Regions from separate parts of the Lactobacillus sp. PV034 genome, predicted to be linked through region 2. Evidence: predicted binding sites of a transcription regulator. Region 2 holds the regulator's gene; the other holds the start of a gene.

Region 1 (5,639 bases), 730 kb from region 2:
CCAATCATTGCTCATGGTAAAGTAACCTTTACGGCCAGATTTATCGCCCCAAGAATTTTCAACTTTCCATTTACGGATTTCACCATTATCTTCGTCTACACCGACTAAAGTCATGGCGTGACTAACACTACCTTCACCTGTAGCTAAACGTTCTGCTTTAGTCATTTGAGTATCAACTTCAAAGAGATCGTCTGTCTTGTAAAGTTCAGTATCTAAATAGCCAGTTTTGCGGTCCATTTCCTTCAAAACATCATTACCGAACCAAACGCCTTCACCATCTTTTAATTGCTTAATAGCAGCGTTACGTAAGTATTCCATTGGTTCGTTTAAGAAGGTAATAGGGATGCCACCATTAACATTATCTTCAAATGGTAGAGAGTATAACTTATTGTATTCATGGTCGGGAGCATTAGTGAGACAGATATAGTCATCAAAGTTGACATCCCAGTATTTATTGAAAAATTCACTTGGGGTCAGGTCTTTATCTAAGTGTAACTTTTTATTGTCATCGCGATATTCAAGATCAAATTTCTTTGGTGGTTCACCGACAGCAATTGCAGTCATGCGATAGACTTCACTCAAGAATTCTTTACGCTTTTTTTCTACTTCTTCAGTTTTACCAGCGTTTACCAGTTTACGTAAAACTAAAGCATCTTTTCTTTCCTTGCGAGCTAGCGCATCACGTAAAGCAGAAGTATGGTCAGTGTTAAAACTTTCTGGCATGGCATAAGATGGCACAACACCATATTTTTTAACTAAAGAAGCAGCCATTGCCCATTGACCGCCGTCGGCACCGGCAAAATCTAGATAAGCTTGTACACTTCGATCAGATAAAGGTTTATCTGCTGAAGCAATTATTGCATCGTAAAAAATATTTGCTCGTTCAATTTTATCCCAGAAGAAGTTATAGGCTTGGGATAAGGTAAAGTTTTTGGCATGATATTTTTTACCAAAATCATGACGTAAGGTATTTAAGGTTGCAAATAACCAGCAACGACCGGATTGTTTTTGGTTAGTAACATTATCGGTTTCAACTTCAACTGAGAAGGTATCAGTTAAACGCCCAACAACTTCGGGATTGAATGAAGCCTCTAATAGACCGTTACGCATCGCAGCGCGGGCAACAACTTCATTTCTAGCATTATGAAAATCATTACGGAATTCTTCTAATTCCTGGAAGGATAATTCGTGAGACATATGAAACTCCTTTTTAACTTTTTTATAATTTATAGCTCCTATTTTACATCAAATTTTAATATTTACCAGTTACTAAATAAGCAATAAATTTTCTTATTTTTCTAAAAATGATACACTTGACTAGAATTATGGAGGAAAGAAGTTAATGGTGTATTTTCAAAAAATGACCCCAGAGGGTTACCGTGAAATTGAAGAAGAAATTAAGCGTTTAAAAAAAGACCGTCCACGTAGAATCAAGATTTTGCAAGAAGCTAGAAGCATGGGGGATTTATCCGAAAATTCAGAATATACGACCGCTAAGCAAGAATTAGGGCACCTGCAAAGTCGCTTACGTTATTTGGATAAGCAATTAAAATATGCCGAAATTATTGAACAAAAAAATGATGGAACAATTGATTTGGGTTCAAAAGTTAAATTAAAGTTTGAAGACGATGATGAAGCAGAAACTTATAAGATAGTAGGACGCATGGAAGCAGATCTAACTAAAAATAAAGTTTCATTTGATTCACCCTTAGGCCAAGCACTTATGAAACAAACAGCAGGGAAAACTGTTACTGTTGAAGCGCCGGCAGGCAGTTATCAAGTTGAAATTATTGGGGTACGTTAGTATTTTAGGACATTTAAAAAGACCTTGATCAATTGAACAAGGTCAGTAGATTATATAGTGGATTCTAAAATTATAAATTACCAAATAAGTTTTTTCTTCCGGTTGAGTATAGTATAAACGTAAAATTAGTTTGGACGATAATAAATAATCATTTAAGGTTCACCTTCCCTTTCTACCTAAGTAAGGTCCTTATTAATTGTAGGACGAAAATTAAAAATTTCGAAATGATATGTCTTAGGAATAATTATTATGGTAAGTGATAAAAAAGAGGCTTAGCAATTGCTAAGCCTCTTTTTGTGATGTGAGTTTTCATTAATTATTTTAACCTTAATTGACTAAATAGTCTAAACCTTTTCATTAAGAAAAGTAAAAATATCAAATTCTTAGTAGTTGTTAGCTAATTTTTGATATAAGTCGACAAATTCTTTAGCTAAATCTATAAAAGTAATGGCCCCCATGAGGTGATCCTCTGCATGAATTAAATAAAGATCCAATTTAGTGTGTTGGCCATTAGCTATTTGAGTTAAAAGTTTACTTTGAGTAGTGTGGGCCTTATTTAGCTCAATATTTGCTTGATCGAGGTAGGACAGAGCTTGCCTAAAATCATTAGCTTTAGCTGCTTGAATAGCATGCATAGCATCATTTTTAGCTTCGCCTGCTTGCGTCATAACTTGCATAATTACTGTTAAATTATTTTCTTGTTCTTTTGCCATTCTAATTACTTCTCACTATTTAATAAATTTTCGATAGTTGTGATAATTTTGGGGCTATCCATCATTGCATAATCTTGAATATTGATGACAGATAAAGGAATCTTAAATAAAGCTGTTGTTTTTTGAACTTCATCCCTTAAATATTGAATTTGCGGGGCTAACAAGACTACATCTGGCTTCACGGCTTGAATATCAGTTTTAAGTTTGCTAGCTGGACTTGTAATAAAGCCATAGTCTTTTCCAGCTTGCTCAACTACTTGAGCTAATTTTGAAATTAGTAAGGAACTAGACATTCCTGAAACACATGCAATTAGAATAGTTTTTTGGGCCATGATAGTTTGCTCCTTGTTGACAATTTTAACTTAAAATAATGAGTCATATTATAGCAAGGTTAGGGTAGAAAATAAATATTACTCTTTTGCCACTTGAAAAATGATATTTAAAAAGTGTAGAATTTATACGAACATATGTTCAATAAATGTGAGAGGCGATTAGATGTATGATTATCGGTATGAGCCTAAAAGATTAATATTTATGATTGATAACAAGTCATTCTATGCTAGTTGTGAGTGCATCCGCTTAGGATTAAATCCAATGACAACTGCGTTATGTGTTATATCTAGACAGCCCAATACTAATGGGGGACTTATTTTAGCTTCTTCACCCTTAGCAAAAAAGAAATATGGGTTAAAGAATGTGATGCGTGTGCGACAATTACCCAAAGAAGCTGAAACCCCAGATTTATACCGCGTTGATCCGCACATGAATCTTTACATAAATAAGGCTCTTGAAATTAAACAAATTTTTTTGAAATATTGTGCTGAAGAAGACCTACACACTTATTCAATTGATGAGAGTATGCTTGACATGACTAGATCTTGGCGTCTTTTTGGAAATGATCCTTATGAGGTAGCAAGAAAAATTCAAAAAGAAATTCATGATAAGCTTGGCCTTTATACTACGTGCGGGATTGGAGAGAATCCCTTATTAGCTAAATTAGCAATGGATATTTCTGCTAAACACCGGACATCAATGATTGATTTTTGGCACTACATTGAAGTTCCTGACACTGTTTGGAAGATTAAAAATTTAGAAGAAGTATGGGGAATTAATAAAAATACTGCAAATCATTTAAATAAATTGGGAATTTATAATATGTACGAGTTGGCGCATGCTAATCCTGACCAATTACATCGTGAATTTGGCGTGATTGGTGATCAATTATTTGCGATGAGTTGGGGCGTTGATCGAAGTATCATTAGTCAAAAACCTAGAGTCAATGATAAAAGTTATTCAAATTCTCAAGTATTAGAACGAGATTATAAAAATCAGCGAGAAATTGAGGTTATTTTACGTGAAGTAGGAGAGCAGGTAGCAGCTAGAATTAGAAAAAGGCACTTACAGACAAGTTTGATTTCTCTTCATGTTGGTTATGCTTTAAGCTGTCGTAGTAGACGTGGCTTTACCAAAAATGAAAAGGTTGCTCCTACCAATAATAATAAAAAATTAACTAATGAATTGATTGGGATTTTTCGCAAGAATTGGCGGGGAGAACCAGTTAGAAGAATTAGCGTAGGTTATCATAAATTATCGCCAGAAAATTTACAGCAATTAGATTTTTTTACGTCACCCCAACATCAGATTAATGCCTTTAAAATTGATCATCTAATTGATCAAATTCGAAAAGATCATGGTTTTACAAGTGTAGTGAAGGCTTCTAGCTTATTACCAGGTGCAACTGCAATTAAGCGCAGCAATTTAGTTGGAGGTCATACTGGGGGCAACGCTTATGAGTGATGATTTTGATAGGCGGATCAAGAGCTTCTTTAAAAATTATCACGATCGTGGCATGGTGAAGTGGGCTGGCTTTTATTTGAGTGATCATACGGCAAAAATAAATGCTGATTATCAAAGAAGAACGAAGAAAATTAGGCCAAGACCTGCAATGCCGCTATCAGTAATTAGTGAACAATTATTGCAGGCGTTTGTTAGTCATCAAAAAGTAAAGATTCAATTAAAAATTAAGAATATAGAAGCCCAGTATGAACCAGATATTGAGGGTCGGGTTGAAGGCTATAATGAGGATGAAATAATCGTATCGGGTCAAAGGATAAAAATTACAGAAATAAATAACATTTTACTTTAAATTTTAATTAGACCACATCTTTAGAAGGCTTTTTTTGTTATAATCGAAAAGGCAAAAGAAGAAAAAAGTAAGGATGTGGCCAGCTTGAATACTCCAGCGTCTCAACAAGGGAATTTTACCCGCTATGGTGTATATTTAGTCTTATATTTAATAGTATTAGGGTGCAAGGGATTAGCAACCTTTCATAATAAATTTCATATTTTTGGAATGCTTTTATTTGTCATAGTAGCGGCAGCAAGTTTACTTTTTTATATCCGACAATTTAATCATGAGCAAAAGTATTTTGTTAAAGGTTTTAAATTATCTTTATTAGGAGACTATGTTTTTACTTTTAGTGCAACTTTAATTATTATTGCAGCTCGAATCTTATTCACATATCTGCAAGCTAAAGGTAGTCTGCCAAAGTTGTCTTTCCAATTACATTATATTAATCATGAATCTAATTCTTTATATTGGTTTTTAATTTTTGCTATCGGAATAGTATTCCCAGCGTTACAACAATATTTAACGAATGGCTTTTTCTTTAATTATTTTTTTCGAGACAGCACTATGATCAACAGTGCTTTAGGAATTATGGCATCGGGCGCATTTTTTAGCTTACTCAACTTTCAATTTTCTTTTTTAATCTTAATAGCAAATTTTTTGTTTGGCATGTTTTTTGCTTGGAGTTATTTGTATACTCAATCCCTTTGGATGCCAGTATATTTATCGATTCTAAATGGAATATTAATGATTATCTTAATTTAATTGAATGGAACAAAAAATGGATCCTACTTATAAAGTAAGATCCATTTTATTTTAGCTTAAGCGGATAGCGTGAATCGAACCCGCATCTTCAGCTTGGGAAGCTGACATTCTACCATTAAACTATACCCGCGGGATATAAGAATTGTATCACACACTTTCTCTGTGGGGCAATAGGGTACGTTCAAGTTTAACTTGCCTACGATCAATTAGCGAAGTGAAGTTTTGGAAG
Region 2 (5,639 bases):
CATAGAAGTAAGTTTACTTGAGGGATTGCGCGATGAAGATTAATGTTTTGACTTTATTTCCAGATATGTTTACACCACTTCAAGTATCAATGCTTGGCCGAGGCCTTGAGGATGGCAAATGGGATTTAAATTTAGTTAATTTTAGAGACTTTACAACTGATGTTCATCATCATGTCGATGACACTCCTTATGGTGGGGGAGCAGGCATGGTATTACAAATTATGCCAATTAAGAAAGCACTAGATTCCATCGAAAATAAAGGAAAAGTTATCATTACTGCACCACAGGGGAAGACTTTTGATGAAAAAATGGCTCAGGAATGGTCTAAGGAAGAGAATCTTACTTTTATTTGTGGTCACTATGAAGGATTTGATCAGCGTGTCTATGATCTAGCTGATGAAACAGTTTCTATTGGTGATTATGTCTTAACAGGTGGAGAATTACCAACAATGAGTATGATAGATGCGACAGTACGGCTTTTGCCGGGAATTCTTGGAAATGCTGCTTCTCCTGTTGAGGAAAGTTTTTCTCATGGTTTATTAGAATATCCTCAATATACTCGTCCTGCTGATTTTGAAGGCTTAAAGGTACCCGAAGTTTTGACTTCTGGTAATCACCAAAAGATTGCTGAATGGCGTCATCGTGAGGCATTAAAAACTACATATCTAAATCGCCCAGATATGCTTGAAAATCGTGAACTAACAAAAGAAGAAGTTAAAATGCTCAGAGAAATTAAGGCAGAATTAGGACAATAGCATTTACAAGTAAAGTATCATTTGATAGACTACTTTATGTGACTAAATGAGTCACTAGAGTTATGGGTATTCCGCTGGCAGTGGTTGTTTATGAATGCCGTAGAAGGAGAGAAATATAATGGATCCATTAATTCAAGAATTGACAAAAGATCAAATTCGTACTGATTTACCAGACTTCCGTGCAGGTGATACTGTTCGTGTTCACGTACGTGTTGTTGAAGGTAGTCACGAACGTATCCAGATTTTCGAAGGTGTTGTAATTAAGAGAAAGGGTGCTGGCATCAGCGCTACTTACACTGTTCGTAAGATGTCATCTGGTATCGGTGTTGAACGTACTTTCCCAGTAAACGACCCACGTGTTGCTAAGGTTGAAGTTGTACGTCAAGGTCGTGTACGTCGTGCTAAGCTTTACTACTTACGTGATCGTCATGGTAAGGCAGCTAGAATTCCTGAAAAGCGTCGTAAATAATAAAAATAAAGCTTTCTTGTACAAGAAAGCTTTATTTTTTTATCGTAAATTTTATAGATTAAGAAAAGAATTAATATGATTCCTAAAAATGCTCAAGTAAAGTTAAAATATGATTTAAATAATTTACCCCACGTTGTTGTGCAGGCTAGTTTTATGAGCCCGGAGCAAATTTATACTTTACAATTATTACATCAGCAAAGAGATACGGTTGTATATCGTCATCCAGCTTTTGGAAAAGAAGTAAATTTTGAGGGAGAAGAGGCAGTGCTATACTTAAAAGGTAACGAAGAAAATACCGCAGCAGGCCATACTCAAACTTTGATTTACTCTGGACGTGAGAATTACTATTTTGTAGGTGTAAAGCCCAAAAAAACTGGACATATTTTTTGGAGTACCCAAATTGCACGAGTTGCCCTTAATGAAGCTGGAAGTATTACTTATAATGAAAATACGCAATTACCACGATTATCATATCTAAATCGAGCAGGTATAAAATATCCCGGTAAAAATTTAGTTAGAGTAGAAGCAGCTATTTCTCCAAATTATCAGTATTTTTTGCTTGCTAGCATTGATAAGGACCATACAGGCCACTTTTCGCTTTATCATCTTAAAGATATTAACCGAGCATTGGATAAAGTTGAATATAAGCCAGTTGATATTAATATTGAAAAATTAAAATGTATTGATTCTTTTACAATTTCTAACTTTAATAGCGAATATTTTAAGTCAATTCAGGGATACGGAATTGATAATGATAAAAGCATTTATATTTCTAGTCAACCAAGTCCTACTCAAAATTGGTTAGGCTTTGCGCAACAAAGACTACCAAGAGAAATAGTGAAGATCCCTTGGGCTAATGAAATGGCAGATAACTGGGAAGTAGTAAATTTAGATAAAGAGAAAATTTTAAATATGAGAGGATTTGTGACTGAATTTGAAGGAATTCAAGTAATAGATCGAGATCATGTGTTATTAACTGTGGCATACCATAAAAGATATAGCGGAACTACGCTTCATAATAAAATTTTTGAAATTAAGATGTTATAAATTGATTTTTTAGAAGTAGTTAAGTATATAAAGAGTTGGGTATTGAGGGACAAAATGGAAAAGAGTGAAGAATTTAGAAAAATTTTAAATAATAAGGTGAACGGACAATTAATTCCGACAAATCATGAATCATTAAATTCGACCTATTTCGGATTTAGCAAAAAATTTAATAATAGTATATTTATCAAAGTATTTAATTCATTTAAGAAATTTATGACAGAAGAACGGATTACTTGCCAATTAAGTAAAAGAATATTGGATACTTTTAAAATTGATTGTAACGGAATGAAGTATGTTCTAGTTATGAAAGATTTACATCCACGAGATTTAGAAGAGAGGATAAATACTGAGCGAGCTTATGAAATGGGGGTTGTTTTGGCTAAATTTCATAATACAGTTAAAAGGTTTGATGGAATAAAAATAGAAAGTAATTATTTTAATAAAATACCTGAAAATATAAAAGAATTGAGAGATTCCCTCGAAAAAGAAAGATTATTTAATTTATCAAGAAAATTTAATAATTTACAGCCTTTAATTGAAAATGACTTAAAAGAGAATGTAAATGTTGTGTTACATGGGGATGTAGGAGTACGAAATTATAAAACTATAAATAATTGTTTAATCTTAATAGACTATGAGAGAGCCAGAGTAGGGATTAATTATCAAGATTTTATAAAACTTTTTTATCAAGATTTTAAATTAGATTCTTCATTAATTGACTCTTTTCTTAATGGATATAATTCAAAGAGCATTTATCATTGGAAAATAAATACCTCTACTCAGTATTTTCTCGTTTTTATAACTGCCATTGGTATTATGAAATATACTCAGAAAATCAAAGATAAACCTTTTAAAAAGATTGGAATACAAATGATTAACGAAATAGAAGATTATTTTAGATAAATAAATTTCGTAAAGTGTATGTCAAAATAAAAAACGCTTGATTACCATCAAGCGTTTTTATTAGTCGATATTATTACGATACAAGCCCACAACTTTCCCTAAGATATGAACAGTATTTAAGATGATAGGTGCCATCGTATCATTTTCTGGTTGAAGCCGGTAATGATCATCTTCTTTATAGAATCGTTTAACAGTAGCTTCATCTTCATCAGTCATTGCTACGACAATTTCACCGTTATGAGCAGAAGTTTGTTTTCTTACAATTACATTATCGCCATCAAGAATCCCCACATTAATCATTGAAGTTCCATGAACTCTTAACATGAAAAGATCCCCAGCATCATTAGTTAAGTCAGGTGGAATAGGGAAATAGTCTTCAACGTCTTCGACGGCTAAAATCGGTTGTCCAGCAGTTACAACACCGATAATTGGAATATTTTTAGGTTTAATTCCTAAAGCACTAAGTCCTTCTTGTGTTACTTCAATGGCACGAGGTTTGGTAGCATCTTTAATGATATAGCCCTTATTTTCAAGACGTGACAAATGACCATGAACAGTAGAAGTAGAAGATAAGTTAACAGCAGAACAAATTTCTCTTACGGTGGGAGGAAAACCACGGTCTTCGACTGTTTCATAAATATATTTTAAAATTTCAAGTTGCTTTGATTCGCGTGCTTCAGTCATATTAAACTCCTTTTATTGATACAATAATTCTAACAAAAAATAAAAGAGATAACAAACAAATGTTCTAGGTCTTTATAACTTTTTTTATAAATTTAGAAAGAGTAAACTTAATGAAGTAAGAGAGGTGTTTTTTATGGACAAAAAAGAAGAAGAAAAAGTAATAAAGCGTATTAATGAACTCTACCATACTAGTAAGGAAAGAGAATTAACGCCTGAAGAACTTGAAGAAAGAAAGAAATTGCGCAGTGCCTTCCTCGAAAACTTCCGTGCAGGATTTAGACAACAACTTGAAGATACTGTTGTTATCGATAAAGATGGTAAAGAAGTAACTTCTGAAAAGGCCAAAGAAGCACAAAGAAGAAAAGGTTTAAGAAAAGATTAAAATAAACCTTTAAAAAATATATCTTTTTTAGTAAAATTTACTTGTTAGAAAATTGGAGGTTTTATCATTATGAATATTGGGTTAGCAATTTTATTAATCATTATCGCTCTTCTTATTGGTCTTATTGCAGGCTTTTATGGTGCAAGAGCATATATGAAGAAATATTTTCAAGACAACCCTCCAATTAGTGAAGATATGATTGTTGCTATGATGTCTCAAATGGGGCAAAAGCCATCTGCTAAAAAAGTAAATCAAGTTATGAATATGATGAAACATCAACAACGCAAGTAAATTTAATTTAATCAATTCACTAATTTAGAAAACGAGGGAATTTTCCCCTCGTTTTTTTGTATATATTTTTATTGGGGTGATTTATTGAGTATATTTGGTAAACTAAATTGGTTTTTTAAGTCAGAGAAAAAAAGATATATTATTGGAATTATATTTTTAGCTTTAACTTCTGTAGCTAATTTGATTCCACCATTAATTTTAGGTAAAATGGCCGATCAATTAGATAAAGGACATATTAGTGTGGCTTATTATCTGTGGTTAATTTTAGCAATTGTCGCGGCTGCCTTTTCTTTATATTTTTTAAGATATTTTTGGCGCAAACAAATTTGGGGTGGCGCTGCTGTTTTAGAAAGAAAGCTGCGCTCGCAATTATTTGAGCATTTTATGAATATGGATCGCACTTTCTTTCAACGTCATCGAACCGGAGACTTGATGGCACATGCAACAAATGACATCACGGCTATTCAAAATGTTGCCGGTGATGGAGTATTAACCTTGGTCGATTCTTTAGTAACTGGTGGTTCTACCATAATTGCAATGATGGTAGTAGTTGATTGGCGGTTAACGATTATCGCCTTGTTGCCATTACCTATTTTAGCAATTGGTTCTTGGAAATTAGGGGACCGCCTGCATGGTGCCTTTGATAAATCGCAGGCAGCTTTTTCACGTCTTAATAACAAGACTCAGGAATCAGTATCTGGAATAAAAGTTCTAAAAACTTTTGGGCAAGGAAAAGAAGATACGGCTGCCTTTAATAAGATGGTTGATGAAACAATTGAAATCAATAAAAAAGTTTTTAAGTGGGATGCTTTATTTGATCCATTGGCTACTGGAGTAATTGGAGCCACTTATGTAATTACAATCATTTATGGTGGACTATTAGTTTCTCATCAAACTCTTTCTGTAGGACAGCTAGTGTCTTTTATAGCTTACATTGGTAACATGATTTGGCCGATGTTTGCGATTGGTTATCTATTTAATATTTTGGAAAGAGGAGCTGCTTCTTATGATCGAGTAGAGCTCCTATTAAAGGAAAAACCATTAATAACTGATAAAGATGCTGACAAAAGCCTTGATCAAGATGCAATTAAAGGTGATTTAGTTTACG

The links. The regulator LexA, encoded in region 2, represses DNA repair genes until DNA is damaged. The targets are predictions, from matches to a motif close to CNAACANNTGTTNG.
Region 1: FP432_RS05180 (Y-family DNA polymerase) is a predicted target of LexA. The motif match lies at 2,978-2,991, and genes of this name have one in related genera.

Annotation. Positions count from the first base shown of each region.
Region 1 is NZ_CP041982.1:998,648-1,004,286, reverse strand. It holds gene FP432_RS05200 (C1 family peptidase) at 1-1,197, opposite strand, end outside; gene greA (transcription elongation factor GreA) at 1,343-1,804, shown strand; gene FP432_RS05190 (PTS lactose/cellobiose transporter subunit IIA) at 2,188-2,517, opposite strand; gene FP432_RS05185 (PTS sugar transporter subunit IIB) at 2,523-2,849, opposite strand; gene FP432_RS05180 (Y-family DNA polymerase) at 3,013-4,314, shown strand; gene FP432_RS05175 (hypothetical protein) at 4,307-4,663, shown strand; gene FP432_RS05170 (CPBP family intramembrane glutamic endopeptidase) at 4,748-5,410, shown strand; tRNA gene FP432_RS05165 (tRNA-Gly) at 5,470-5,540, opposite strand; gene FP432_RS05160 (SOS response-associated peptidase family protein) at 5,558-5,639, opposite strand, start outside.
Region 2 is NZ_CP041982.1:268,454-274,092, forward strand. It holds gene rimM (ribosome maturation factor RimM) at 1-43, shown strand, start outside; gene trmD (tRNA (guanosine(37)-N1)-methyltransferase TrmD) at 33-755, shown strand; gene rplS (50S ribosomal protein L19) at 874-1,224, shown strand; gene FP432_RS01460 (class III bacteriocin) at 1,300-2,271, shown strand; gene FP432_RS01465 (phosphotransferase) at 2,326-3,174, shown strand; gene lexA (transcriptional repressor LexA) at 3,235-3,858, opposite strand; gene FP432_RS01475 (DUF896 domain-containing protein) at 3,992-4,240, shown strand; gene FP432_RS01480 (YneF family protein) at 4,310-4,531, shown strand; gene FP432_RS01485 (ABC transporter ATP-binding protein) at 4,616-5,639, shown strand, end outside.